DNA from 3 places in the Actinoplanes sp. NPDC051405 genome. Region 2 is predicted to be linked to each of the others. Evidence: predicted binding sites of a transcription regulator. Region 2 holds the regulator's gene; each other region holds the start of a gene.
The links. Region 2 encodes HrcA, which represses chaperone genes, less so after heat shock. Its sites were predicted from a motif close to GGTTNGCACNCTCNNNNNGAGNGTGCNAACC; they were not measured.
Positions count from the first base shown of each region.

Region 1: a site for HrcA is predicted at 3,484-3,514, ahead of groES (co-chaperone GroES). Genes of this name have one in related genera too.
Region 3: a site for HrcA is predicted at 2,972-3,002, ahead of groL (chaperonin GroEL). Genes of this name have one in related genera too.

Region 1 covers NZ_JBVJIR010000023.1:49,491-59,285, reverse strand. The annotation lists gene ACZ6S4_RS38015 (molybdopterin-dependent oxidoreductase) at 1-434, opposite strand, end outside; gene ACZ6S4_RS38010 (hypothetical protein) at 595-1,218, opposite strand; gene groL (chaperonin GroEL) at 1,314-2,966, opposite strand; gene groES (co-chaperone GroES) at 3,041-3,355, opposite strand; gene ACZ6S4_RS37995 (class I SAM-dependent methyltransferase) at 3,587-4,753, shown strand; gene ybaK (Cys-tRNA(Pro) deacylase) at 4,765-5,247, shown strand; gene ACZ6S4_RS37985 (sugar ABC transporter substrate-binding protein) at 5,385-6,482, shown strand; gene ACZ6S4_RS37980 (ATP-binding cassette domain-containing protein) at 6,562-7,377, shown strand; gene ACZ6S4_RS37975 (sugar ABC transporter permease) at 7,374-8,630, shown strand; gene ACZ6S4_RS37970 (ROK family transcriptional regulator) at 8,668-9,795, shown strand, end outside.
Region 2 covers NZ_JBVJIR010000028.1:44,887-54,681, reverse strand. The annotation lists gene ACZ6S4_RS41060 (FecCD family ABC transporter permease) at 1-203, opposite strand, end outside; gene ACZ6S4_RS41055 (iron chelate uptake ABC transporter family permease subunit) at 200-1,270, opposite strand; gene ACZ6S4_RS41050 (16S rRNA (uracil(1498)-N(3))-methyltransferase) at 1,479-2,213, opposite strand; gene dnaJ (molecular chaperone DnaJ) at 2,245-3,390, opposite strand; gene hrcA (heat-inducible transcriptional repressor HrcA) at 3,434-4,456, opposite strand; gene ACZ6S4_RS41035 (DUF4870 domain-containing protein) at 4,636-5,373, shown strand; gene hemW (radical SAM family heme chaperone HemW) at 5,414-6,625, opposite strand; gene ACZ6S4_RS41025 (enoyl-CoA hydratase-related protein) at 6,662-7,450, shown strand; gene ACZ6S4_RS41020 (hypothetical protein) at 7,476-8,336, shown strand; gene ACZ6S4_RS41015 (PAS domain-containing protein) at 8,461-9,795, shown strand, end outside.
Region 3 covers NZ_JBVJIR010000011.1:201,026-210,820, forward strand. The annotation lists gene groL (chaperonin GroEL) at 1,161-2,783, opposite strand; gene ACZ6S4_RS24305 (GNAT family N-acetyltransferase) at 3,125-3,643, shown strand; gene ACZ6S4_RS24310 (hypothetical protein) at 3,685-4,134, shown strand; gene ACZ6S4_RS24315 (GNAT family N-acetyltransferase) at 4,073-5,017, opposite strand; gene thrC (threonine synthase) at 5,257-6,537, opposite strand; SAM riboswitch class I at 6,549-6,688, opposite strand; gene ACZ6S4_RS24325 (DUF4956 domain-containing protein) at 6,891-7,472, shown strand; gene ACZ6S4_RS24330 (polyphosphate polymerase domain-containing protein) at 7,469-8,311, shown strand; gene ACZ6S4_RS24335 (carbohydrate-binding domain-containing protein) at 8,290-9,795, shown strand, end outside.

The sequences.
Region 1 (9,795 bases), on a different contig from region 2:
ACGGAACCAGCGGATCCGGGCCCCGCACCAGCAAGCCCTGAGCCAGACGGCGCGGAAGCGGCGGCCAAAGAATCCGAAGCTGCACCACCTGTCGGGGTAGCGCCCACCGCATCAGGCTCCGCCTCGACCGCCGCCCCCAACAGGTAGCGAAAAGCGAAATACGCTGCCACCGCCCCGACCAGCGTCGCCAGCGCAGCGGAAATCCCAGCATCGTTGCGGGTCAGCGCGGCCACAACCCCGATCACCGCGAACAACGCGATCCCCACCACCGCGACCACCCGCCGGCGCAGAGCCAGCACGCCCAGCAGAGCGGCATAGACCCCCAGCAGGATCGCCGTGCCGGTGATCAGCGCGGTCTTGTCGTGCGTGCCGAAGACAGCGATCCCCGCGTCCTTGACCGGCGCGGGCACGTTGTTGACCACCACGCCGCCCACCGCGAACAGCGGTGACGACAGCGGACCGGTGAAGACGGCGACCAGCTCGGCGACGCCGAGGGCCACACCGGCCGCCGCGACCCCGGCCAGCGCGGCCCGCGAGGAGAGTTTCACGTCTCCATCCTCCACCCGGCGGCCCCGCGCACCCGGGCCACAGGTCTTACGTTTCGATGACGGCCGCCGGCCGCAGTGGTGGCAGCGCGGCCACCAGCTCATCGAGCAGGGTCGCCGCGCACCGCTCGGCGCGCGGCTCCGGCAGCTTCGGCACGCCTTCGGCCGGCAGTTCCCAGATCACCCGGCCCGGATCGAGGCGCTCCAGGGCCGCGTACCACTGCTGCAGCGGCTCCCGCAGCTGGACGTGCGCCGCGAAATTGCGCCGCCGCCGGGTCTCGTCGGTGTCCCGCCGGCGTTGCAGCGTCTCGACCTCAGGCAGCCCGACCAGCACCGCGTCGGCGAAGCCGAGCCGGCCGGCCCGGAACGCCTCGCGGGTCACCGTGAGTTCCCGGTCGAACTGTGCGCGCGGGGCCAGGCCGAGGGCCGCCATCCCCCAGGCGTAGTGCAGCTTGACCGGGTCGGTGTCGCAGAACGCCACCCCGTCGGCGCGTTCCAGGTCGACGGCCTCGGCCCAGCGCCGCATGCTGACCCGGGCCCAGTGCCGGGCCAGCGCCACCGCGTCGGTGGGCTCCCGGCCGGTCGCGGCGTACTCGGCGACGTACCGGCCGACGTACCGCCGGCACCACGACGTCTTGCCCGCCGCGGTCGGCCCCTCCACCACCACGATCATCCGCGCCTCTTTCCCCGAATCCCGCATCACACACGACAAAGGGCGCGCCGCTGAAACGCGACGCGCCCTTTTGCTCTGACGAATCAGAAATCGGATCAGAAACCCGGGCCGTGCTGGTGTCCGTGCCCGCCGTGGCTGTGGCCGTGGCCACCACCCGCGGCGGCCGGCTCCGGCTCGGCCGGCTTCTCGACCACGAGGCTCTCCGTGGTGAGCAGCAGCGCCGCGATCGACACGGCGTTGGAGACCGCGTTGCGGGTCACCTTGACCGGGTCGATGATGCCGGCCGCGACCAGGTCGACGTATTCGTCGGTGGCCGCGTTGAGGCCGTGGCCCCAGCCGAGCTCGGCGGACTTGCCCACCACGACGTAGCCGTCGTGGCCGGCGTTCTGCGCGATCCAGCGCAGCGGCTCCTTCAGCGACTTGCGGACGATCTGCACACCGATCGCCTCCTCGCCGGTGAGGCCGAGGTTGTCGTCGAGCACCGAGGCGATCTGCGCCAGGGCGGCGCCGCCGCCGGGGACGGTGCCCTCCTCGACCGCAGCCTTGGTCGCCGCGATGGCGTCCTCGATGCGGTGCTTGCGCTCCTTCATCTCGACCTCGGTCGCGGCGCCGACCTTGATGACGGCGATGCCGCCGGAGAGCTTGGCCAGCCGCTCCGAGAGCTTCTCGCGGTCCCAGTCGGAGTCCGAGGCCTCGATCTCCTTGCGGATCTGCGCGACCCGGTCGTCGATCTCGGCCTTGCGGCCGCCACCGTCGACGATGGTCGTGTTCTCCTTGTCGACCACGACGCGCCGTGCGGTGCCCAGCATGTCGAGGGTGACCTGGTCGAGCTTGTAGCCGAGCTCGGGGGCGATGAGCTCGCCACCGGTCGCGATGGCCAGGTCCTGCAGCATCGCCTTGCGGCGGTCCCCGAAGCCGGGCGCCTTCACGGCGGCGACCTTGAAGGTCTTGCGCAGGGCGTTCACCACGAGGGTGCTCAGCGCCTGGCCGTCGACGTCCTCGGCCACGATGAGCAGCGGCTTGCCGCCCTGCAGGACCTTCTCCAGCAGCGGCAGCATCTCCTCGACGCTGGAGATCTTCTGGGTGGTGATGAGCAGGTACGCGTCCTCGAGGACGGCCTCCTGCGACTCGGCGTCGGTCACGAAGTTAGGGGAGATGAAGCCCTTGTCGAACTGCAGACCTTCGGTGACGTCGAGCTCGGTGCTCAGCGCGGAGCCCTCCTCGACGGTGATGACACCGTCGCGGCCGACCCGGTCCATCGCCTCGGCGATGAGCTCGCCGATGGTGGCGTCCTGGGCCGAGATGGTGGCGACGTTGGCGATCGCCTTGTGGTCGCCGACCTCGACCGCCTTCTCCAGCAGGGCCTTGGAGACGGCCTCGGCGGCCAGGTCCATGCCCTTCTTGAGCGCGATCGGGTTGGCCCCGGCGGTCACGTTGCGCAGGCCTTCCTTGACCAGCGCCTGCGCGAGCACGGTGGCCGTGGTGGTCCCGTCGCCGGCGACGTCGTTGGTCTTGGTCGCGACCTCCTTGACCAGCTGCGCGCCGAGGTTCTCGTACGGGTCGCTGAGCTCGATCTCCTTGGCGATGGTGACACCGTCGTTGGTGATCGTGGGAGCGCCGAACTTCTTGTCGAGGACGACGTTGCGGCCGCGCGGCCCGAGGGTGACCTTGACCGTGTCGGCGAGCGTGTTGACGCCGTGCTCCAGCAGGTGCCGGGCGTCGTCAGAGAAACTGAGGATCTTCGCCATTTATGGTCCCTTCAACGCACCGGCGCCCTGGACCGGAGAGCCGGGCCAGGGCGGTCAGCACTGTCGGTTAGGTCTTACTTCTCGATGACCGCGAGGACGTCGCGGGCGGAGAGCACCAGGTACTCCTCGCCGGCGTACTTGACCTCGGTGCCGCCGTACTTCGAGTACAGAACGGTGTCGCCGACCTGCACGTCGATCGGAACGCGGTTGCCCTTGTCGTCGATCCGGCCGGGGCCGACGGCGAGGACGGTGCCCTCCTGCGGCTTCTCCTTGGCGGTGTCGGGGATCACGATGCCCGACGCCGTCGTGGTCTCGGCCTCGTTCGCCTGGACCACGATGCGGTCCTCGAGCGGCTTGATCGCAACCTTTGTCGCGGTAGTCACGGGCATACCCTCCTGGGTACAGGTGTTGTCGCCGGCCAGTGGACAGGCCGGGCTGATGCCTCATGCCACCGGGCGGGGCCGTCGTCGCGGGTGCCGGTCCGCCTGGTGCAGGCGCGCATCCCGGATGGGGCGCGCGCTGGCACCCTCAGGTTGAGAGTGCTAATCGGAGATTATGCCGGAACTAGCACTCCGTCAACCAGAGTGCCAGCACGTCACCTCCTAGCAGAATGACTCGCCGTGGACCTCGAACTGCTCGCTGCCCTGCGTACCGCCGAAGGGTCTGCCGCCCTGGCGGCCGCCGCCGACGTCGCCGGGGGCGAGCCGCTGGCCGCGGCCACCGCCCTGCGCGCCCGCGGGATCTCCCCCGGGCTGGCCTCCGCCGCCCTCACCCAGACCGACCTGCGCCGGCGCGGCTCGGCGAAGTTCGGCGCCGCCGCGGCCACGATGCTTTTCACCCGCCCGGGGCTGGAGCAGGCGACCCGGGCCGTGGTCGCCGACCGGCGGGCCGCCCGGCTCGCCGCCGCCGGGGTGCGCAGCCTGGCCGACCTGGGGTGCGGGCTGGGCTCGGACGCGCTGGCCGCGGCCCGCCGGGGCATCCGGGTGCACGCGGTGGACGCGGACCCGCTCACCGCCGCCCTGGCCGCCGCCAACGCGGACGCCGCCGGGCTCGCCGACCTGGTCACCGTGGAGTGCGCGGACGCGACAACCGTGCCGGTGGAGCGGTTCGACGCGGTCTTCGCCGATCCGGCGCGGCGCCGGGCCGGTCGTGGCCGGGTGATGGATCCGCGGTCCTGGTCGCCGTCCTGGGACTTCATCGCCACGCTGCCCGAACGGGTGCCGCGCACGGTCCTGAAGCTGGCGCCCGGCATCGACCACGCGTTGCTGCCCGCCGGCGCCGAGGGCGAGTGGGTGAGCGTCGACGGCGACCTCGTGGAAGCCGCCTTCTGGTGCGGGCCCCTCGCGCAATGCGCCCGGCGGGCCGTGCTGCTGCCCGGCGGGGCCGAGCTGACCGGCTCGGGCGTCGAGGCCGCGCCGGTCGGGCCGGTCGGCGCCTTCCTGTACGACCCGGACCCGGCCGTGGTCCGCTCGCACCTGGTCGCCGAGTTCGCCGCGGCGGTCGGGGGCCGGATCGCGGACCCGGAGATCGCGTACGTGTACACCGACGCACCCGCTGACACGGTGTTCGGCCGGCGACTGGAGATCACCGACGTGCTGCCGTTCTCCCTGAAACGGTTGCGGACCCTGCTGCGCGACCGGGGCATCGGCCGGCTGGAGATCCGCAAGCGTGGTTCGGCGCTGGAGCCGGAGCAGTTGCGCAAGGATCTGCGGCTCAGCGGCAGCGCGGGGGCGTCGCTGGTGCTGACCCGGGTGGCGGGGGCGCCGACCGTGCTGCTCTGCCGCTAGCCTGCTTGATCGTGGCGAAGAAGGCTGCCGGTACCCCGGCCACCGTGCTGCTCACCGCGCAGGAGGTGGCGCACGAGCTGCATCCGTACGACGTCTCACCGGACGCCCCCAACTACGGCGCCCTGGTCGCCGCGGCTCTGGGTGTCGACGCGGCCGTGCTCTTCAAGACCTTGATCGCCGAGGTCGACGGCACTCTGACCGTGGCCGTCGTACCCGTGACCGGCGATCTTGATCTCAAGGCGCTGGCCGCCGCGGCCGGCGGCAAGCGGGCCGCCCTGGCCGACCGGGTGGCCGCCGAGCGCAGCAGCGGCTATGTCCGCGGCGGCATCAGCCCGCTGGGCCAGCGCAAACGACTGGCCACGGTGATCGACGACTCGGCGCTCGGGCTGGAGCTGATGTACGTCTCCGCCGGGCGCCGCGGCCTGCAGGTGTCCTTGGCGCCGGCCGACCTGATCAGGCTCACTGACGCCACCACCGCGAAGATCCGGACGTAGCGCCTCCCGTTACGACACCGTTACGACTCGTCAGGGACCTTTCTCCTGAGATCCGGCAAACCGGACCCTACAAGTGACCTAGCGTCACCATCAGGAATCCGAAGCACGGCCTGGATTGATCCGAAGGGACTCGAGGAATGCGTAAGGGAATGTTCGCCCTTGCCGCGGCTGGCCTGCTGGCCACCGGCAGCATGGCTGCGTGTGGTGACGACAGCGGCAGCGACTCCGGCAGCACCGGCGGCTCGTCCGTCGGCAAGGTGGGCGTCATCCTGCCGGACACTGCCAGCTCCCAGCGGTGGGGCACCGACGACCCCAAGTTCCTGAAGGCGGCGTTCGACGCGGCCGGGGTGGCGGTGGACATCCAGAACGCGCAGGGCGACAAGAGCCAGTTCCAGACGATCGCCGACGGCATGATCTCCAGCGGCGTCAAGGTCCTGATGATCGTCAACCTGGACTCCGGCACCGGCAAGGCCGTGCTGGACAAGGCCAAGGCCGCCGGCATCGCGACCATCGACTACGACCGGCTGACGCTCAACGGCGGCGCGAACTACTACGTGTCGTTCGACAACGTGGCGGTCGGCAAGCTCCAGGGCGAGGGCCTGGTCAAGTGTCTGACCGACATGAAGGCCACCAAGCCGGTCGTCGCCGAGCTCAACGGCTCCCCGACCGACAACAACGCCACCCTCTTCAAGGAGGGCTACGACTCGGTCCTCAAGCCCAAGTACGACTCGGGTGACTTCGTGAAGGGCCCGGACCAGTCCGTACCGGACTGGGACAACGCGCAGGCCGGCACCATCTTCGAGCAGATGCTGACCGAGAAGAAGGACATCAAGGGCGTGCTGGCGGCCAACGACGGCCTCGGCAACGCGGTCATCTCGGTGCTGAAGAAGAACAAGCTCAACGGCAAGGTGCCGGTCACCGGTCAGGACGCGACGGTGCAGGGCCTGCAGAACATCCTCGCGGGCGACCAGTGCATGACGGTCTACAAGGCCATCAAGCAGGAGGCCGACGCGGCCGCCGACCTGGCCATCTCGCTCGCCAAGGGGCAGAAGAAGGACGTCGCCCAGACGATCACCGACCCGGAGTCGAAGGCGGCCGTGCCGTCGGTGCTGCTGCCCCCCAAGTCGATCTTCAAGGACAGCGTGAAGGACGTCGTCGCGGACGGCTTCGTCACCAAGGAACAGCTGTGCACCGGCGACTTCGCCAAGCTCTGCACGGACAACGGCGTCAGCTGACCCCACCTCGGGCCCGACGGCGCCGTCCATGCCCCGACCGGGCGTGGGCGGCGCCGCATCGACTGAAGGAGAAACACCCGTGGCCGCGACACCTCTTCTGGAGCTGCGCGGGATCGACAAGAGCTTCGGTCCCGTCCAGGTCCTGCACGATGTCGGACTGAGTGTCTACCCCGGCGAGGTCACCGCCTTGGTCGGCGACAACGGTGCCGGAAAGTCCACCCTGGTCAAATGCGTCAGCGGGATCTACACCATCGACGCCGGCACCGTCACCTTCGACGGCAACCAGGTCGCCATCCACAGCCCCCGCGACGCCTCCGCCCTCGGCATCGAAGTCGTCTACCAGGACCTCGCCCTCTGCGACAACCTCGACATCGTCCAGAACATGTTCCTCGGCCGCGAAAAAGTCCGCGGACTCGTCCTCGACGAACCCACCATGGAACAAATGGCCGGCGACACCCTCGCCAGCCTCTCCGTCCGCACCGTCAAAAGCCTGCGCCAACTCGTCGCCAGCCTCTCCGGCGGCCAACGCCAGACCGTCGCCATCGCCAAAGCCGTCCTCTGGAACAGCCGCGTGGTCATCCTCGACGAACCCACCGCCGCCCTCGGCGTCGCCCAGACCGCCCAGGTCCTCGAACTCGTCCGCCGCCTCGCCGACAACGGCCTCGGCGTCGTACTCATCTCCCACAACATGAACGACGTCTTCGCCGTCTCCGACCGCGTCGCCGCCCTCTACCTCGGCCGCACCGCCGCCCAGGTCAAAACCACCGACGTCACCCACTCCCAGATCGTCGAACTCATCACCTCCGGACGCAGCGGCAACCTCGGCCTGCCGCCCGAGAAGCCGGCCGCCTCCGGCTTCGCCGACATCACGCCTGCAGGAGACGCGGACCGATGACAACCACCACCACAACGGCCGGCGGCGTCAAGGTCGTCAAGCCCACGGTCGCCAGCCACCTGCACGACTACTGGGGTCGCGTACGCGGCGGCGACATCGGCAGCCTGCCGGCCATCCTCGGCCTGATCGTGCTCTGCCTGATCTTCGGTATCGCCCGGCCCACGTTCTTCAGCGCGGTCAACTTCGCCAACCTGTTCTCGCAGGGCGCGGCGGTCATCTTCATCGCCATGGGCCTGGTCTTCGTGCTGCTGCTGGGCGAGATCGACCTGTCCGCCGGCTTCGCCAGCGGCGTGTGCGGCGCGGTCATGGCCATCCTGCTGACCAACCACGGCTGGCACTGGGCCTCCGCGATCCTCGTCGCCCTGCTCACCGGGCTGGCCATCGGCTTCGTGCTGGGCTTTTTGGTGTCGAAGGTCGGCATCCCGTCCTTCGTCGTCACGCTGGCCGCGTTCCTGGCCTTCCAGGGCATCCTGCTGGTGCTGCTCAGCGGCGGCAAGAACATCTCCATCCGGGAGACGTTCGTGCTCTCGCTGGCCAACAAGAACATGTCGGTCGTGGTGAGCTGGGCGCTCGCGATCCTGGCCGTGGCCGGGTACGCCGCCCTGCAGTTCACCCGGCTCCGCGGCCGCGCCGTCCGCGGCCTGGTCACCGACCCGGTGGGCATCGTGCTCGGCCGGATCGTCGCGCTGGCGCTCATCCTGTTCGCCGCCGTCGCGGTGCTCACCGCCGAGCGCAGCATCAACCCGCTGATCAGCGGGTCGGTCAAGGGCGTACCGATCGTGGCCCCGATCATCGCGGTCTTCCTGATCGTCTGGACCTTCGTGCTGGGCCGGACCGCCTACGGCCGGCACGTGTACGCCGTGGGCGGCAACACCGAGGCGGCCCGGCGCGCCGGCATCCCGGTCGACCGGATCCGCATCTCGGTCTTCGTGATCGGCTCGTTCATGGCCTCGATCGGCGGCATCATCGCGGCCAGCCGGGCCAACTCGGTCGACCCGAACTCCGGTGGCAGCAACGTGCTGCTGTACGCGGTCGGCGCGGCCGTCATCGGCGGCACCAGCCTCTTCGGCGGCAAGGGCCGGGTGCTCGACGCGGTCATCGGCGGGGCGGTCATCGCGGTGATCGACAACGGCATGGGCCTGATGGGATACAGCGCCGGTACCAAGTTCGTGGTCACAGGTCTTATCCTGCTTCTGGCCGCCAGCGTGGACGCGTTGTCGCGGCGGAGAGCGGCAGCCACCGGGAACCGATGAGCGAGCCTCACGGTCACGGTAAGGGGGCAGCCACCTGATGCGAGCGGGCCCCAGCCAGGAGGAGGTACGCCGGCACAACCTCGGGACGTTGCTGCGATACGTCCACATCCACGGGGCTACGTCCCGGGCGGAGCTGACCACCAAGCTCGGCCTGAACCGCAGCACCATCGGCGCGCTGACCACCGAGCTGGCCGCCGCCGGGCTGGTCACCGAGCGACCGCCACAGCAGACCCGCCGGGCCGGACGACCTTCGCTGGTCGTCCGGCCCGAGTCGTCCCAGGTCTACGCGTACGCGCTGGCCATCGAGGTGGACCGGCTGCGCGCCGCCCGGGTCGGGCTGGGCGGCAAGATCCTGGACCGGCGCGAGACCGACCGCCCGCGCGGCATGCAGGTCATCGACGCGATCCAGCCGCTGGCCGGCTTCATCCACGAGATGCGGATGGACGTTCCCGAGGGCGCCCGCTGCGTGGGCGGCGGCCTGGCCGTGGCCGGCATGGTCCGCCGCGACGACGGCATGGTCCGGCTGGCCCCGACCATCGGCTGGGTCGAGGAACCGGTCGGTGAGGCCCTCAGCGAGGAGATCGGGGACGTCGGCCCCTTGATCGTCGGCAACATCGCCGACGTCTCGGCGCTGGTCGAGCACAGCCGGGGCGCGGCGGCGGGCCGCGACAACGTCATCTATCTGTACGGCGACGTGGGCGTCGGTGGCGGCATCATCGCGGGCGGCCGGCGCGTCACCGGCCACGGCGGCTACGGCGGCGAGGTCGGCCACATGGTCGTCAACCCGAAGGGCCGGCCGTGCAGTTGCGGGTCGCGGGGCTGCTGGGAGACCGAGATCGGCGAGTTCGCGCTGCTGGAGCTGGCCGGCCGCGGTCACCTGAGCGGCCGCGAAGCCGTGCTGGACGTGGTGGACGCGGCCATGCGCGGTGACTGGGAGGCCCAGCAGGCGGTCCGGCACGTCGGCGACTGGATCGGGCTGGGCGTGGGCAACCTGATCAACATCTTCAACCCGGAGGCGGTGATCTTCGGCGGCACCCTGCGCGACGTCTACCTGGTCGCCGCGGCCCAGATCCGCAGCCGCCTCAACGAGGTCGCGCTGCCCGCCTGCCGCGAACACGTCCGGCTGCGCACCCCCGAGTTGGGCACGGACGCGGCCCTGATCGGC
Region 2 (9,795 bases):
GCCCGGGTTCCCTCGCCGGACAGCGCCCGCAGTACCTCGGCCGGGGTGAGGGTGAACTCACCGGTGCCCAGGGCCAGCACCCCGAAGGCGAGCGCGGCCAGCACGAGCACCGCACAGACCAGCGCGGGACGCAGCGAGACCCGGGCGGAGGCGTTGCGGTGCGGGCGCAGCACCACCACCTTGCGGCCGAAGTCGACGCTCACAGGCCACTCACCCGGGCCCGGCGGACCCACCAGATTAGGACCGGCGCGCCGATGAAGGCGGTGACCACGCCGACGCGCAACTCACCCGGCCGCACCACGAGCCGGCCCACGATGTCGGCGAGCAGCAGCAGCACCGGACCGCACACCACGGTGTAGACGAAGATCCAGCGCTGGTCCGGGCCGACGACCCAGCGCACCACGTGCGGCACCATCAGCCCGACGAACCCGATCGGCCCGACCGCGGCGGTGGCCGCGCCGGCCAGCAGCATGACCGAGACGGTGGCCAGGATCCGGGTGCGGCCGATCCGGGCGCCGAGGGTACGGGCGAGATCGTCACCGAGCGCCACCGCGTTCAGCGACCGGGCGACGACCAGCGCGAGCACCGTCCCCGCCAGCAGGAACGGCAGGATCGTGGTGGCCACGTCCAGCGGCCGCCCGGCCAGCGAGCCGACGTCCCAGAACCGCAGGTAGTCGAAGGCGCGGGGGCGCACGAGCCGGATGCCGCCGGAGATGCCGTCCATGACCGCGCCCAGGGCGACCCCGGCCAGAGTGAGCCGGATCGGGGTGGCACCGCCGCGCCCGGTGGACCCGAGCAGGTAGACCAGGGTGAGCGCGAACGCGACCCCGGCGAACCCGAACCACATGTACTGCGTGAGGCTGGTCAGGCCGAGCACCCCGACCGCGAACACCACGAACAGCCCGGCGCCGGCGTTGATGCCCAGGATCTGGGTGTCGGCGAGCGGATTGCGGGTGACGGCCTGGATGACCGCGCCGGACAGTCCAAAGGCGACGCCGGCCAGCAGCCCGAGCACCGTGCGGGGCACCCGCAGGTCCCGCACGATCGACTGGTCGTCGGTGTCGGTGAAGTGGAAGAACGCGTCCCAGACGGCGCCCGGGGAGATGGTGCGGGTGCCGAGGGCGAGGCTCAGCAGGCAGACCAGGGCCAGCACGCCGAGACAGATCAGCAGGCCGAGGGTGCGGCGGGCCTGGGTCGCGGCGAGCCCGGCGGCGGCCGGCGCGGCCTTGGGCCCCGGTCGCGTCGCAGCGGCCGTCCGCGTCAGCACCATGCCGCGAAGCTTAGGCTAACCTTCCTTACCCGTCACCATCCGGTCGTCGCCGGCACTGCCGCGGTTGGCGGGTCCACGGCGATCGAGCGCGCCGCGTCGGCACTGCCGCCGGTGGGCGGGGTCCGCGGGCCGGCGATCCAACGCCCCGCGTCGGCACTACCGCGGCAGACGAAAGTGCCCGGCAGTCCCGCGCCGCTTTTGTCGGCCGTCACCAGCGCTCCAGGCGAGCGGACAGCACGGCGAGGGCGGCCATCCCGGCGGTGGAGGTGCGCAGCACGGAATCGCCCAGCCGCACCGGCTGCGCGCCGGCCGCGACGAACGAGCCCAGCTCCTGATCGCTGATCCCGCCCTCGGGCCCGACGACCAGTACGATCTCGCCGGCATCGGGCAGCTTCGCCTGACTGAGCCGGTCGGTGGCCTCCTCGTGCAGCACGAATGCGGCCGCCGCCGCGGAGAGCAGCCCGGAGACCTTCTTGGTGGAGACATCAGGGCTGCCCGAGACCACCGGAAGCCACGGACGCCGAGCCTGCTTGGCGGCCTCCCGGGCGGTGCTGACCCACTTCTCCCGGGCTTTGACGCCCCGGTCGCCGCGCCACTGGGCGACCGATCGGGAAGCGGCCCACGGCACGATCTCGTCGACGCCGATCTCCGTCATGGCCTGCACCGCCAGCTCACCGCGGTCACCCTTGGCGATGCCCTGCACCACCACCAGGCGTGGATCGGGGGCCGCGACAAAATCCCGGCCGGTGACCTCGACGTCGATGCTGCCCCGGCCGACCCCGGTCACCTCGGCGGCCGCTGTCCCGCCCCGGCCGTCCCCGAGCAGCAGCGCCTCACCGACCCGGAGCCGCTGCACGGTGGCGGCATGATGCCCCTCCGCACCGGCGAGCGTGAACCGCTTACCACCGGGCAGGTCGTCAACGAGGAAAAGAGGCGCAGACACCCGCTCACGCTAGCCGAACGCCGCCGGTCCCTCAGTGTCCGTTGAAGGCGTCCCGCATGCGGGAGAAGAATCCGCCCTGCTTGCTCAGCTCGGCGATGTCCTCACCCCGGGTCTTGGCGAAGTCGCGCAGCATCCGCTCCTGGTCGGCGGTCAGCTTGGTCGGCGTCTTGACGTCCAGGTGCACGAACAGCTCACCGCGGCCCTGCCCGCGCAGGTGCGGCACGCCCTTGCCCCGGATGCGCAGCGTCGAGGCCGGCTGGGTGCCCGGCTTGACCTCGATGTTCTCCTCGCTGTCCAGCGTCTTGATGGTCAGCCGGGTGCCGAGCGCGGCGGCCGTCATCGGCAGCGTCACCCGGCAGTGCAGGTCGTCACCCTTGCGGGAGTAGACGTCGTGCGGGCGTTCGTGGATCTCCACGTACAGGTCGCCGGCCGTGCCGCCACCCGGGCCGACCTCGCCCTGCTGGGCCAGGCGGATGCGCATGCCGTCCTCGACGCCGGCCGGGATCTTCACGGTCAGCGAGCGGCGGGTGCGGATCCGGCCGTCGCCGGCGCAGGTCGGGCAGGGCTGCGGGATGACCGTGCCGTGGCCCTGGCAGACCTGGCACGGGCGGGAGGAGACGACCTGACCCAGGAACGTGCGCTGCACCGACTGGACCTCACCGCGGCCACCACAGGTCTCACAGGTGGCCAGGTGGGTGCCGGGTGCGGTGCCCGCGCCGGAGCACTGGGTGCACAGGACCGCGGTGTCGACCGTGATCGGCGCCTCGACGCCGAAGGCCGTCTCGACCAGGTCCAGCTCCAGGCGCAGGATCGCGTCGGCGCCGGGCCGGGTGCGCGGCCGCGGTCCTCGGGAGCCACCGCCGGCGGCCGTGCCGAAGAAGGCATCCATGATGTCCTGGAAACCGACGAACGGGCCCGCCCCACCGGGGCCACCCGGTCCGCCCGCGCCGCCACCGCCCGGGGCCAGCGGGTCACCGCCGAGGTCGACGATCTGCCGCTTCTGGTCGTCCGAGAGCACCTCGTACGCCGCGTTGATGTCCTTGAACTTCTCGTGCGCCTCGGGGTCGGGATTGACGTCCGGGTGGTATTGACGGGCCAGCTTGCGGTAAGCGCGCTTGATCTCGTCGTCGGTGGCTTCCCGGCTGATCCCGAGAATTCCGTAATAGTCCTTGGCCACAGGGGTTCGAGTCCTCATGTCTGCCCAGCGCTGAGCGGTTCCGTCAGTTTTGTGCCAGCAAATCGCCAACGTAGCGTGCCACGGCTCGTACCGTGGCGATGGTGCCGGGGTAATCCATCCGGGTCGGCCCCAGCACGCCGAGCCCACCAACGATCGTCGTGCCGGGTCCGTAACCCGTGCTGACCACCGAGGCCGCCCGCAGGTTGTCGATCTCGTTCTCGTCGCCGATGCGGACCCGGGTGGTGCTCGGCTCCACCTCACCGATGAGCTTGAGGAGGATGACTTCCTCCTCCAGCGCCTCCAGGACCGGCCGCAGCGAGCCCTGGAAGTCCAGCACGCCGCCGCGGGTGAGGTTGGCCGTGCCCGCCAGAGCGAGGCGTTCCTCACTGCGCTCCACCAGTGTCTCCAGCAGCACCGAGGCGACGCAGGCCATCGTGGTGCGCTTCTCCGGGGCGCACTCGTCGACCAGCGTCTGCACCAGCGGCGGGGTGTCGGCCAGCTTCTGCCCGGTGAGCTTGGCGTTGATCACGCGGCGCATGTCGAGCACGTCGTCGCCGGGCATCGGCCCGGGCAGCTCCACCAGGCGCTGCTCGACCCGGCCGGTGTCGGCGATCATCACCAGCATGATCCGGGTGGTGGAGATCGGAACCAGCTCCAGATGGCGCACCGCGGAGCGGGCCAGGCTGGGATACTGCACGACGGCGACCTGGCGGGTGAGCTGCGCGAGCAGGCGCACCGTGCGGTGCACCACGTCGTCGAGGTCGACCGCGCCGACCAGGAAGCGCTCGATGGCCCGGCGCTCGGCCGGGCTCAGTGCCTTGACCCGGGAGAGCCGGTCGACGAAGAGCCGGTAGCCGGCGTCGGTGGGCACCCGGCCGGCACTGGTGTGCGGCTGCCGGATGTAGCCCTCCTCCTCCAGCACGGCCATGTCGTTGCGGACCGTAGCCGGTGAGACGCCCAGCTGGTGCCGCTCGACCAGGGCCTTGCTGCCCACCGGTTCCTGGGTGGCGACGTAGTCCTCGACGATGGCGCGGAGTACTTCGAGCTTGCGGTCGTCGAGACTCATGTCGTACCCCTCCACCTCTCAGCTGGCACTCCGCGAAGTCGAGTGCCAGTCTACGTCGCCCGCGCCCGCCGCGCGATGATCAGCCGTGCGGACCCGGGCCACTTAGCCGACTGTCTATTCTCCGACGTCACCCGGGTGTTGCTCTCGCCACGTTCGACGTGCGGTCCTACCGTGTGCGCATGACTGAACCGCCGCGTCCGCCCGGTGAGGGCAATCCCTCGGATCCCACCGCGCCGCTCAACCCATATCCGGGTAACGATCCGAATCCCGGATCGGCCCCGCCGCCGCCCCCGGCGTACGGCTCCCCGCAGCCGCCGAGCTACGGCACCCCGCCGCAGCAGCCGCCGACCTACGGCACCCCACCGCCCACCTCGGGTGCCGGCGGTTACGGCCCGCCGCCCAGCTCCGGCGCGGGTGGCTACGGCCCGCCGCCCAGCTCCGGCGCGGGCGGTTACGGCCCGCCGCCCGGCTCGGGTGCCGGTGGCTACGGCCCGCCGCCCGGCGGCACCCCGTACGGCGCTCCCGGCGCCTACGGCCAGCAGCCCGGTGGTTACCCGCCGGGTGGCTACGCGCCGGGCAACGACGACAAGACCTGGATCCTGGTCGCCCACTTCGGCGGCGCGGCCGGCGCGTTCCTCGGCGGCGGCTGCTCCGGCTGGATCGCGCCGCTGGTGGCGCTGCTGGCCAAGGGCAACCAGTCCCCGGTCGTGCGGGCCGAGGCGGTCAAGGCGCTGAACTTCCAGATCCTCTGGTCGATCATCGCCATCGTCGGCTGGGTGCTGACCTGCATCGTGATCGGCTTCTTCGTCGGTATCGCGGCCTGGGCGATCGCCACGATCTTCGGCATCGTCGCCGGCGTGAAGGCGAACAACAACGAGCCGTACAACTACCCGATGACGGTCTCGCTCATCAAGTAGCGCTTCGATGGCGCCGGGCCCCGGCCCGGCGCCATCGGCGTCATGGCAGCAGGTCGCGGATCACGGCGTCGGCCAGCAGCCGGCCGCGCAGGGTGAGAACCACCCGCCCGGCCTCGTACGCCGCCGGGTCCAGCAGGCCGTCGGCCAGGGCCCCGGCCGCGCCGGTCAGCCCGGCCGCGTCCAGCGCGGTCAGCGGCAGGCCGGCGCGCAGCCGTACGCGCAACATCACGTCCTCGACGTGGCGGTCCGCATCGGTCAGGATCTCCCGGCCCTGCCCGGGCGACAGACCCGCTTCCACCCGCTTCGCGTACGCGGCCGGGTGCTTGACGTTCCACCAGCGCACCCCGCCGACGTGGCTGTGCGCGCCCGGCCCGAGCCCCCACCAGTCCCCGCCGGACCAGTACAAGAGGTTGTGCCGGCAGCGGGCGTCCGGCGTCGTCGCCCAGTTCGACACCTCGTACCAGGAGAAACCCGCCCCGCCCAGCGCCGCTTCGGCGGCCAGGTAGCGGTCCGCGGCCACGTCGTCCTCCGGGTACGGCAGCTCGCCCCGGCGCATCCGGGCCGCCATCCGCGTCCCGTCCTCCACGATCAGCGAGTACGCGCTGACGTGATCCACCCCCGCGTCGAGCACCGCCGCCAGTGAACGGGCGAAGTCCTCGGGCGTCTCCCCCGGCGTCCCGTAGATCAGATCCAGGTTGACGTGGTCGAAGCCGGCCTCCCGGGCCTCGATCGCCGCCTGCGGCGCCCGCCCGGCGGTGTGCCGGCGCTCCAGGATGCGCAGCACGGCCGGGGCCGCGGACTGCATGCCCAGCGAGATCCGGGTGTAGCCGGCCTTGCGCAGCGCCTGCAGCGACTGCGGGGTGACCGACTCGGGATTGGCCTCGGTGGTGATCTCGGCGTCGGCGGCCAGCCCCCAGGTGCGGTCGATGCCCTCGAGGATCCGGCCCAGGTCGCCCGGGTCGAGCAGGGTCGGCGTGCCGCCGCCGACGAAGACGGTGTCGACGCGCGCGCCGGTGACCGAGGCGGCCAGCTTCAGCTCGGCCAGGACCGCGTCGGCGTAACCCTCCCGGCTGGCGCCCCCGCCCAGCTCGCTGGCCGTGTACGTGTTGAAGTCGCAGTACCCGCACCGGCTGGCGCAGAACGGGACGTGGACGTAGACCCCGAAACCCCGTCCGCCGACGTCGCGCAGGGCACTGTCGGGCAGCGAGCCGTCACTCGGTACGGGCTCGCCCTCGGGCGCTGGACCAGGCATCCGTCAAGTGTGCACGTACACCGTTAGGGTTCCGGCATGGAGTTGGTCCGTACCGTCACCGCAGCCGGGGTGACCACCGTGACGCTGGACAGCCCGGCGAACCGTAATGCGCTCTCCTCGCTGCTCATGCGCGAGCTGCTGGCAGCGCTCGGCGCCGCGCTCACCGACCCGGCGGTCCGGGCGGTGGTGATCTCGCACACCGGCCCGGTCTTCTGCTCGGGGGCCGACCTTAAGGAGACCGCCGAGGCCCGGGAGTCCGGCAAGATCCCGGCCGAACTGCTGGCCGACGTGCTCGCCGCGATCTGGGAGTTCCCGAAGCCGGTGCTGGCCCGGATCGCCGGTCCGGCGCGCGCGGGCGGGCTGGGCCTGATCGCGGCGGCCGACATCGCGGTCTGCGCCCGTACGGCGACGTTCGCGTTCTCCGAGGTACGCCTCGGCGTGATCCCGGCAGTGATCAGTGCCACCGTGCTCCCCCGGCTGGCTCCTCGGGCCGCGGCTGAGCTTTATCTCACGGGCGACGTCTTCGATGGGGCGCGCGCGGCTGAGATCGGGCTGGTCACGGCGGCTGTCGAGGCGGAGGCGCTGGACGCGGCCGTCACCGCGTACACGGAATCTCTGGTCCGGGGTGGCCCGCTGGCCCTGGCCGGCACCAAGCAGTTGCTGCGCCGCCGGCCGGCCGAGACCGTGCGCGCCGACCTGGCCGAGCTGTCGGAGCGCTCGGCCGGCTACTTCCGCTCGGCCGAGGGCCGCGAGGGTGTCGCGGCTTTCCGCGAGAAGCGCCCGGCCTCCTGGGTGCCGGCGACGCAGGAGACGGGCACTCGTTGATTACTCTTGTCCCCCGACGGAGGGAGTGTGCGTGCGGAGAAAGCCGGTAGTCGTGGTCGTTCTGCTCGCGCTCCTCGGCGCCCTCGGCGTGGTCGTGGCCGTCAACTCCGTCGGCGGCAAGATCAAACTGCCGCAGCTCGGCCCGGAATGCATCGTGCGCGCCGACGGCGAGGTCGCCCTCGACCTCGTGCAGATGGCCAACGCGGCCACGATCACCGCCGTCGGCCTGCGGCGCAAGATGCCCGAGCAGGCCGTGGTGATCGCCCTGGCGACCGCGTTCCAGGAGTCCAAGCTGGAAAATCTGGACACCGGCGACCGCGACTCGGTCGGGCTGTTCCAGCAGCGCCCCAGCCAGGGCTGGGGCACGCCGGAGAAGATCCAGGACCCGAGGTACGCGGCGGGCAAGTTCTACTCGGCCCTCAAGAAGGTCAAGGGCTGGCAGAAGATGCGGGTCACCGACGCGGCGCAGAAGGTGCAGCGATCGGCCTATCCGAACGCGTACGAGAAGTGGGCCGACGAGTCCACCGTGCTCGCCAAGGCCCTGACCGGCCGGGCCACCGGTGCGGTCGAGTGCACGGTGAGCGGCGAGCCCGCCCTGCGCGGGGCCACCGCCGCGGCCGCACTGGCCGAGGGCATGCGCCTCGACTGGGGCAAGGGCCTCAACACCATCGAGGCGACCCAGAGCGGCGGCCTGACCGTCGCGGTCAAGGACGTCAATGCCGGCTGGCGGTACGCCCACTGGCTCGTCTCGCACGCCAGCAGCACGGGCGTGGAGCGGGTCCGCTTCGCCGACCGGGAGTGGAACGCGCTCGACGGTAAGTGGCAGCCCGTAACCGGCGGCAAGGGCGCGGGCAACGACACCGTGATCGCCGAGGTCTTCAGCTAGGCGATCAGCCTTCATATTCACGTTTATTCATGCCCCGAAGAGTCACGATCACGATGTTGCCTGGTCATAGCGCTGCGTATACATCGACGTGGACAGACAGCGACCGGACTGGTACTAGTTAGTCGTGCTCCAAGCCATCGAGTGGATCCATCTGGGAGCCGTCGGCGTCGCCGCGATCATCTTCGGGATATGCCGGCACAAGCCCGCCCGGATCGGGCCCTGGCTGCTGCTGACGGCTTCCGTCGTCGCGGTGGCCATCGGCGACATCCTGCACGCCGTGCACGAGTACGCTGCCGCCGACGTCGCCTACCTGGCCATGTTCGCCCTGGTGGCGCTGTCACTGCTGCAGCTGACCCGGGCCGGCGCGATCCTGATGGACCGGGCCCGGGTGATCGACCTGGTGGCCTTCGCCTGCGCGGCGCTGCTGGTGATCTGGGTGTTCCTGATCGGTGGCAGCAGCTGGCTGGGCGCGATAGCACCCGAGGACATGCTCGGCGCCCTGCTGCTGGTCGGCATCTGCGCCCGGCTGATCGTGGCGGTCTGGTTCAACTGGTCGGCGGTGCTGCTGGGCGTCGGAGCGCTGGGCATCCTCGCCAGCGACATCGCCTACCCGCTGGCCCCGAGCCCGTGGACCGAGGCCGGCTACATGCTCCTCTACCTGGCCTGGGGCGGCGCGGCGCTGCACCCCTCGATGGTCCAGCTGACGACTCCCCTGCCACTGCGGCCGAAGCCGTGGCAGGGCCGCTGGGCGACCCTGCTGGGCCTGTCGGTGGCCACGCCGCCGCTGGTGCTGCTCATCGAGGCGCTCCAGGGCGAGGTCCGCGATGGTGTGGTGATCGCGGTGGCGGGCGCGCTGACGGTGGTGCTGGCCTTCACCAGGCTGGCCGACTCGGTGACGCAGAACAGCCAGGCCCTGATCCGCGAACGCGTGCTGCGTGAGGCGAGCGCGGCGCTGGTCGCGGCGGCCGACGAGGCCGCGGTCGACGAGGCGGTCCGCACGGCGGTGACCCAGCTGCTGCCACCGCACGACGTGCAGCGCATCGTCTTCGCCACCGACGACCGCCAGCTCACGTTGCAGGCCCTGCCGGCGGCGGCGACGAGCCCCCGCCCGCGCAGCTGGTGGCTGGACGACGAGAAGAAGCCCGGCACCGGCCCGGCGGACGGCACGCTGGTCTGTCCGCTGTGGCTGGAGCCGCTGGCCGTGGCCCGCCCGAGCGGCGGAGCGCTGGTCCTGTCGGGCCGCAAGGACATGCTGACGGTGAGCCGCGACGCCCTGGAGGTCCTGGCCGGCCAGGCGGCGCTGGCTCTGGACCGGATCTCCCTGGTGGAGGCGGTGGGCCGCCGCGACAGCGACCTCTACCTGCGGGCGGTGATCCGCAACACCGCGGACATCATGCTGGTGATCGACGAGGACCAGCAGATCCGGTACGCGAGCCCGGCGCTGCACGAACTGATCGGC
Region 3 (9,795 bases), on a different contig from region 2:
GGCGAGAGGTCCCGCGAGACGGAAAGCCGCAAGCGGAAGAGCCCCGCAAAGCGCAAGCCGCACCGCCGCATAGACAAGCAGCCGCGCAAGGCGGCAGGCCGCGCAGGGGGCAGTCCACGCAGGGGGCAGGCCCGCGCAGGGGGGCAGGCCCGCGCAGGGGGCAGGCCCGCGCAGGGGGCAGGCCCACGCAGGGGGCAGGCCCACGCAGGGGGCAGGCCCACGCAGGGGGCAGGCCACGCAAGGTGGCAGGCCACGCAGGGCAAAGGCCGCAGAAGGCGGCCCGTCGTGCAGATAAGCAGCCGCACGAGGCGGAAGGTCCGCCGAGACGGAAAGCCGCAAAGCGGAAGGTCCCGCAAAGCGGAAGGTCCCGCAAAGCGGAAGGTCCCGCAAAGCGGACGGTCCCGCAAAGCGGACGGTCCCGCAAAGCGGACGGTCCCGCGAAGCGGAAGGTCCCGCAAAGCGGAAAGCCGCCCGAGGCGAACCGTCGCAGAGACAAGCAGACGCGCAAGGCGGGAAGCCACTAGAGGCTGGAAGGCCACGCAAGGCGGGACGCCGCACAAGGCGGGACGCCCCACAAGGCGAGCTGTGGTGCGAACAAGCAGCCACGCGAGGCGAGACGTCCAGCGAGACGGAAGGCCCGCATGCGGAAGAGCCCGCAGCGGAAGGCCGACGAGGTGAACCGTCGCGTAGACCGGCATCCGCATGAGGTGAAAGGCCGCGCGACGCGGGAGGCCCGCGAAGCGGACGGGTGCAAAGGCGGACCGTCGTGCAAACCAGCAGCCGCGCGACACCGGAGGTCTTACCAGGGAAGGCCCGCGAAGCAGGGGGCTGGCGAAGTTGAAAGCCACGCGAAGCAGACCACACGAGGGCGAAGGCCTCAGCTACGGACCACAGCAGCCGGGCGAAGAGCCTCACCGAGCGAGGGCAAGCCGAGCACATCACCCGAGGCCCGGTAAGCCGGCCGGGCAGGCCCAGCATCCCGGCGCCGCAAAGATCGCGCATAGCGGCGAGCCGGACCACAGCGGGCTTGGGGGCGGGGGATGACCCACGCAGATATCAAGCTTGACGGGCTGCGTGGGTCATCCTCCGCCTCCGAGCCCCACCATGCGAACAGCAAAAGGCGGGCCGCCCGAAAGCGACCCGCCCCTGCAAAAGAGGACTTAGAAGTCCATGTCCCCGCCACCCGGAGCACCGGCCGGAGCCGGGTTCTTCTCCGGCTTGTCAGCCACAACCGCCTCAGTCGTGAGGAACAGCGCAGCGATCGACGCGGCGTTCTGCAGCGCCGAGCGGGTGACCTTGGCCGGGTCGATGATGCCCGCGGCCAGCAGGTCGACGTACTCGCCGGTCGCGGCGTTCAGGCCGTGACCCAGCTCCAGGTTGCGCACCTTCTCCGCCACGACGCCGCCCTCGAGGCCGGCGTTGACGGCGATCTGGCGCAGCGGGGCGTCGAGCGCGACCTTGACGATGTTCGCACCGGTGGCCTCGTCGCCCACCAGGTCGAGCTTGTCGAACGCAGTCTTGCCGGCCTGCACCAGGGCGACGCCACCACCGGCGACGATGCCCTCTTCGACGGCGGCCTTCGCGTTGCGAACGGCGTCCTCGATGCGGTGCTTGCGCTCCTTGAGCTCGACCTCGGTGGCCGCGCCGACCTTGATGACCGCAACGCCGCCGGCCAGCTTGGCCAGGCGCTCCTGCAGCTTCTCGCGGTCGTAGTCGGAGTCCGACTTCTCGATCTCGGCGCGGATCTGGTTGACCCGGCCCTGGATCTGCTCGGCGTTGCCGGCACCGTCGACGATGGTCGTCTCGTCCTTGGTGATGACCACCTTGCGGGCCTGGCCCAGCAGGCTCAGGTCGGCGGCGTCGAGCTTGAGGCCGACTTCCTCGCTGATGACCGTGCCACCGGTGAGGATGGCGATGTCGTCCAGCATGGCCTTGCGGCGGTCACCGAAGCCCGGGGCCTTGACGGCGACGGACTTGAAGGTGCCACGGACCTTGTTGACGACCAGGGTGGCCAGGGCCTCGCCCTCGACGTCCTCGGCGATGATGATCAGCGGCTTGCCGCCCTGCATGACCTTCTCGAGGACGGGGAGCAGGTCCTTGACCGCGGAGATCTTGCTGTTCGCGATGAGGATGTAGGGGTCGTCGAAGACGGCCTCCATGCGCTCGGCGTCGGTCATGAAGTACGCCGAGATGTAGCCCTTGTCGAAGCGCATGCCCTCGGTGAGCTCCAGCTCGAGCCCGAAGGTGTTGCTCTCCTCGACGGTGATGACGCCTTCCTTGCCGACCTTGTCCATGGCCTCGGCGATGATCTCGCCGACCGTGGAGTCACCGGCGGAGATGGAGGCGGTGGAGGCGATCTGCTCCTTGGTCTCCACGTCCTTGGCGAGCTTGCTCAGCTCGTCGGAGACAGAGGCGACAGCGGCCTCGATGCCCCGCTTGAGCGCCATCGGGTTCGCGCCGGCGGCCACGTTGCGAAGGCCCTCACGGACCAGCGCCTGGGCCAGCACGGTCGCCGTCGTCGTGCCGTCGCCGGCCACGTCGTCGGTCTTCTTGGCGACCTCCTTGACCAGCTCGGCGCCGATCTTCTCGAAGGTGCCCTCGAGCTCGATCTCCTTGGCGATCGACACACCATCGTTGGTGATGGTGGGAGCGCCCCACTTCTTCTCGAGCACGACGTTGCGGCCCTTGGGGCCGAGCGTCACCTTGACGGCGTCGGCGAGCTGGTTCATACCACTCTCGAGGCCGCGACGAGCTTCCTCGTCAAATGCGATGATCTTGGCCATACGGCTTTGTCCTCCTGGACATTCGCGGCGCCGGGCCGGTCCGGCCCGCTTTCCGCACGTTGAGAACCATGCGGACGTCACCACCTGGCGATGTGACGTCCTCAGGCCGAGCCGGATAGCCCGCGACGACCGGTCCCGTGCCCCGGCACCGATGGCGGTGCCGTAGCCGTGACCCCACCGTCCCGACCTGCTGGCACTCACATGGCGCGAGTGCCAATCACTTGTTTAGCACTCTGCTGGGGCGAGTGCAAGCAGAACGGACCGCCCGCACGGGTGCCCGCGGCGGTCGCATATCGGCGTCCGACTTGCCCCCACCTGGGCGACGAGGTAGGCAGAGCATCATGACCAGCACTGTCGCGTCCACCATGACCGTGCACCGGGTCACTCCCGCGGACGCGGGCCGGATGCGTGCGCTGCGGCTGGAGATGCTGGCCGACAGCCCGCTCGCCTTCCTGGAGACCCTGGCCCAGGCCGCGGCCCGGCCGCACGCCGACTACCGGCGCCGGATCGCCCAGGCGTCGACCGGCGGCCAGCTGGCCCAGTTCGTGGCCGACCCCGGGGGCCGGCTGATCGGCCACGCGGGCGGCACGGTGCTGCCGGAGGATCCGCGCGCGACGGTCGTCTTCGCGGTCTACATCACACCGGCCCAGCGCGGCCGGGGCGTGCTGCGCGAGCTGGTCGAGGCGGTGGCCGAGTGGTCGGTGGCGATGGGCCGCGGTGAGCTGATGCTCGAGGTCGTGGTCGGCAACGACCGGGCGGTACGGGCGTACGAGCGCCTGGGCTTCGAGGACACCGGCGTACGGGTGCCGCACCCGGTCGTCCCCGGTCTGCTGGAGTTGCAGATGCGCCGGCGGGCCTGATGGGCGCGCGGTGGCCTCTGGCCCGCACTGTGCTGACGGCTGTGAACGGCACCACGCTGGTCGGCCTGGGCATCGCCGCGCTGACGGGCACCAAGGTGCGCCGCGGCCCCGGCGGCATCCTGATCGCGGAGGGCTACTGCCGCAAGGCGCCCCCGGCGACCTGCTTCACCATCGGCTCGGTGATCATCACCCGGCGTACGGCCGAGTGGCTGCTGGACGAGAGCCGCGCCGCTCTGCTGGCCCACGAGAGCCGGCACGCCGGGCAGTACGCGGTGCTGGGCCCGCTGTTCTGGCCGGCGTACTGGCTGTCCTGCGGCTACTCGTGGGCGATGACCGGCACCTATGGCACGCGTAACGCCTTCGAGCGGCACGCGGGCCTGGAGCACGGCGGTTACCGGGTGGCCCCGCTGCGGCCGGGGTTGCGCCGGTTCAGACGGTCAGCTGCCACTGGGTCCAGCGATCCACCGGCCGGAAGCCCATCGCCCGGTTGATCCGGAGCATGTGCTCGTTCTCCTCGGCGTTGGAGGTGTCGATCGCCCGCAGGCCGGGGCGGGCCGTCCGCGCGTACCGCAGGTTGTGGTTCTTGATCGTCAGCCCGAGGCCGTGCCCGCGGTGGTCCGGGTCGACGATGGTGATGTTCTGCCAGGCGTGCCAGTCGGTGTCGTTCTCGCTCGCGATCATCGTCCAGGCGACGAGCCGCCCGCTCTCCTCGTGCACGGCGCCGGTGTGGAATGTCGTACGCCTCCGGATGCGCAGCGTCTCCTCGGCCGCACGGACCCGGGCGGCGTCCACCTTCTCGGACTCCACGGCCAGTTCACCGGTGGGCGCGTCCTCGTTGAGCCGGCTGTCCAGGTAGCCGATGTCGTCCAGCAGTTCCTCGGGCGCCTCGTCCGTCCATCGGACGAGCCGGTAGCCGGCCGCCGCGGGGCTGTCGTCGGGCAACGGGCCCGTGAGGTCCAGCCGGCTGCGGATCTCCACCAGAGCCGGGATCGCGCCCGCGGCTCGCGCGAAGGCGTCGGCGTCCACGGCCTCGCTGATCAGGTGCCGTCGGCCGAGCTCCGTCGTGCGCCGCGTGGCGAAGGAGAGCAGGGCCCGGCCGGTGCCCCGGCGGCGGTGGTCCGGGTGGACGAAGAGCTCGACGAGGACGTTGGCCAGGTTGTCGAGCTGCGGCAGGTACAGCTCGAGGTGGCCGGCCGGGGTCCCGTCGTAAACGGCGAGGTACTGCTCCGCCTCGTTGCCCGGCCACGGGTGCCGCAGCCGGGTGAGGTAGGTCTCGAAGGAGCTGAACGGGATGTCGGGGGCGTCCGCTTCGGCGGCGGCCCGGTCGATCACGTAGGCCGCCCGCTCGTCGGTGAGGGGAACTATCCGCAGCATCCCGACAGCCTGCGCCGCCGGCCCTCTGACCGCGACTGAGATTTGGTCGGGAGGACGCGCGCACAGCGCCTCCGGCACTGGGTCGTTGGGCCCCTAGGAGATTGTCGCCAAGCTCGAAAGTGGGGCCACGTACGGCGTCGCGTCCTCCCGCGTAGAGCATCCTGCCGAGCCGGCGATCCCCGCGCAAGTCCTCGCGGGTAGGAATTCTCGACGTTAGGCAGACTGCTGACTACTCTGTGTCACCCGAGCAGGCCGGCATCCCGGGCACCGCGGAGCGACGGCTTGATCCGGTGGGTGGGTCCGACCTGGCCCGCGACGGCGTCCAGGGTCTTGAGGCCCTCGCCGGTGTTGTAGACCACTGTCTCCTTGTCCGGGTCGAGCTTGCCGCTGGCCACCAGCTTCTTGAGCACGGCCACGGTCACGCCGCCGGCGGTCTCGGCGAACACGCCGGTGGTGCGGGCGAGCAGCTGGATGGCGTCGCGGATCTCGTCGTCGTCGGCGTAGTCCATCCAGCCTCCGGTGCGGGTCACGGCCTCGATGGCGTACGCGCCGGCGGCCGGGTCACCGATGTTCAGCGACTTGGCGATGCCGGTCGGCTTGACCGGGATGATCTGGTCGGTGCCGTTGTGCAGCGCGGTGGCGATCGGGTTGCAGCCGGCCGACTGGGCGCCGAAGACGGTCCAGCCGCCCTCGGGGGCCTCGACCAGGCCGATCTCGACCAGCTCGGTGAACGCCTTGTCGATCTTGGTGAGCAGCTCGCCGCTGGCCATCGGCACGACCACCTGGGCCGGGATCCGCCAGCCGAGCTGCTCGGCCACTTCGTAACCCAGAGTCTTCGAACCCTCGGCGTAGAACGGGCGCACGTTCACGTTGACGAAGGCGGTGTCCTCGAACTCGTCGGTCTCGACCAGCTCGCCGCAGAGCCGGTTGACGTCGTCGTAGGAGCCGTCGATGGCGACCAGGTCGCCGCCGTACACCGCGGTGGTGATGACCTTGCCCTGCTCCAGGTCGCCCGGGATGAACACGATCGAGGGCACCCCGGCCCGGGCGGCGTGCGCGGCCACGGAGTTGGCCAGGTTGCCGGTGGAGGCGCAGGCGAAGCGGGTGAAGCCCAGCTCGCGGGCGGCGGTGAGGGCCACCGAGACGACCCGGTCCTTGAAGGAGTGGGTCGGGTTGGCCGAGTCGTCCTTGACCCACAGCGGGGCCCGCAGGCCGACCTCGGCGGCCAGCGCGTCGGCGCTGACCAGCGGGGTCAGGCCGGGGTCGAGGGTGACGCGGGTGGCCGGGTCCTGGCCGGTGGGCAGCAGGGCGGCGTAGCGCCAGATGTTGTGCGGGCCGGCTTCGATCTGCTCGCGGGTGACCGCGGCCAGTGCGGCGGCGTCGTACGCGACCTCGAGGGGGCCGAAACACTCGTAACAGGCGTGCTGCGCGGCCAGCGGGAACTCGGCGCCGCAACCACGGCACACGAGGGCACGGGCGGGGCTGGTGGACTGGCGGGGGGCGTCGACGGTGGACGTCACAATGAGGCTCCTTCTCATCTTTCCCCCGGCGTCGGTGGACGCGCGTGGGGACGGAATTAGCACCTGCCACACGCTGGGCCTCGCCATCGAGACATGTGTGGTGGTTGCCGGGGCGTCATCGGGCCGTTCCCTCAGCCCCTCTGGATGAGGTATTCAGTTGTGTCCCACACCTTACGGCGTGGGCGGCCAAAGCGCTGCCAAGCATCCCGAGGTGTGAGCTTCAGCTCCCGGGTACGCCGCCCATTGATCGATGTTGGTCGATTGATTCACAGCAATCTCTGAGGTTGGAACGCGCACTCCGGCCCTACTGTTCATTGAAAGTTATGGATTTGTTGGCCGGATGGAGGACCTCTGTGCTGTACGGGATCGATCTCGTCGCGGTGTCCGTGCTCGTCTTCGGGCTCTACTTCCCCCGGCACCGCCGCCGTGACCTCGTCGTCGCGTACCTCGGCGTCAACGTCGGCGTGCTGGCCGTGGCCGGCTCGCTCAGCTCGGGCACCGTCGGGGCCGGTCTGGGTCTCGGGCTCTTCGGCGTGCTCTCGATCATCCGGCTGCGCTCCACCGAGCTGGACCAGCACGAGGTGGCCTACTACTTCTCCGCGCTGGCGCTGGGCATCATCGGCCCGCTGGGCGGCGGTGCGGTGTGGCTGGCGCCGGCCCTCATGGCGCTCATCCTCGTGGTGATGTTCCTGGGCGACCATCCCCGGCTGTTCCGCAGCTACCGGCGGCAGGTGCTGGTCCTCGACTCGGCGGTCACCGACGAGGTGGCCCTGGTGGCCCAGCTGGAACAGGTGCTCGGCGCCCGGGTGCACGCGGTCTCCGTCGAGCGGGTCGACCTGGTCAACGAGACCACGGTGGTCGAGGTCCGGTACTCGCGGCGGGCCCGCTCGGTGGCCGGCACCCGCGTGGCCGCGGCGGCCGGAGCCCGCCCGTGACCGCCGCACCGGCCGCGCCGCCGCGGCTGGAGGGCCTGGCCGGCCTCGGCCCGATCGGGCTGGCCGAGCTCACCGCGCAGGCCGAGCTGCAGGTCAGGCGGGACCGCAAGTACGTCCTGCCACTGGGCGAGCTGGCCACGCTGCTGCCCGCGCTGGGCCGCGACACCCGGATCCTGGACATCGACGGCATCCGGCTGTTCCGCTACGCCTCGGTCTATTTCGACACCGCGGACCTGGTCTGCTTCCGGCTCACCGCGCTGCGCCGGCGCCGCCGGTTCAAGCTCCGCACGCGGACCTACCTCGACTCCGGCACGTGCCTGCTGGAGGTCAAGACCGAGGGGGTACGCGGCGGCACGGTCAAGACCCGCCTGGCGTACGAGCGGCAGCACCACGATGACCTCGGACCCGGCCGCTGGTTCGTCGACGCCGTGCTGGAGGACCTGGACGTCAGCGGCCTGGTCTTCGCACCGGCGCTGGCCACCCACTATCTGCGCAGCACTCTGTATCTCCCGGCCTCGCAGAGCCGGGTGACCATCGACATCGACCTGTCCTGGACCAAGCCGGGCCGCAGCGCGCCGGACCTGAGCCTGCCGGGCATCGCCGTGGTCGAGACCAAGACCCGGGCGGCGGCCTCCGAGGTCGACCGCCTGCTGTGGGCCCGGGGTCACCGCCCGGCGTCCATCTCCAAGTACGCCACCGGCCTGGCCGCTCTGCGCCCCGAGCTGCCCTCCGCCCCGTGGCGCCGGCTGCTGCGCCGGCACTTCCACCCCGCTGCCCCGGCCGGCCCCGCGCCGGCCGCCGACCGAAGGACCGAGACATGCACCGTTCCCCCGTCCTGACCGCCGCGCTCGCCGGCGCCCTGGCCCTCGTACCGGGCACCGCCGCCCGGGCCGCCGACCCGGTCGTGCTCGCCGCGGGCCCTGCCGCGGCGCAGGCGCTGGCCGCCAACGCCCCCGACCACGACGACCCGGCCGACCACGTCTGGAGCGAGTCGGCCGTCGCCGCGGTGGCCCTGACCGGCTCCGGCGCCACGTCCACCAGCAGCGGCGTCTCGATCAGCGGCAGCACTGTCACGGTCACCGCCGCCGGCACCTACCGCTTCACCGGTTCGCTCACGAACGGGCAGATCGTGGTCAACAGCACCGGCGCCGGCCTGGTGCGGCTGATCCTCAACGGCGTCACCGTGGCCAACTCGGGCACCGCGCCGCTGTCGGTGGTCGCCGCCGACGAGGTCATGGTGGTGCTGGCCGACGGGACCACCAACCGGCTCACCGACCCGGCGACGTACACGACCGCGGTGAATCCGAGCGCCGCCCTGTCCAGCGCGGCCGATCTGACCATCACCGGCGCCGGGGCGCTGATCGTCACCGGTAACGCCGCCGACGGCATCGCCAGCGACGACGGCCTGGTCATCGACTCGGGCGCGATCACCGTCACGGCCAAGGACGACGGCGTCCGGGGTCAGGACTACGTCGTGCACACCGGCGGCACCCTGGGGGTCACGGCGAGTGGCGACGCGATCAAGTCCGACGAGACGACCGACGCCACCGAGGGGTACGTCCACCTGGCCGGCGGCGCCCGTACCCTCACCGCACCCGCCGGTGACGGCGTCAGCGCGACCACCGACGTCATCGTCGCGGGCGGCAGCCTGACCGCGACGACCGGCGGCGGCAGCACCACGGCCCCGGGCACGGCCTCGACCAAGGCCGTCAAGGCCGACGTCAGCGTGGTCGTCAGCGACGGCCAGCTCAACCTGAACGCGTCCGACGACGGGATCAACTCCAACAACCTGATCACCGTCGACGGCGGCACGCTGACCGTGGCCAGCGGCGACGACGCGGTGCACGCCGACACCGCCCTGACCGTCTCCGCCGGCAGCGTGACCGTGACCAGGTCGTACGAGGGTCTGGAGGCCATGCAGACCACGCTCGCCGGCGGCACCGTGACCGTGACCGCGACCGACGACGCGGTGAACGCCGCCGAGGAGGGCGTGAACGAGATGCAGGTCGCGCCCAACGCCTTCATCAAGGTCACCGGCGGCACGGTGACGGTCAGCGGCGGCACGGACGGTCTCGACTCCAACGGCATCCTGGCCATCTCCGGCGGCACGGTGATCGCCAACGGCTCGCCCACCCGCGGCGGCGGCGAGGGTGGCCTGGACTCCAACGGCGCGCTGACCATGACCGGCGGCTCCATCCTGGCCACCGGCCTGACCGCGTCGACCAGCGCACTGCCGTCCGGTGGTCAGGCGTGGGTGGCGTACTCGTTCAGCGCCAACCAGCCGGCGGGCACGATCGTGCACCTGGCCACCGCGTCCGGCACC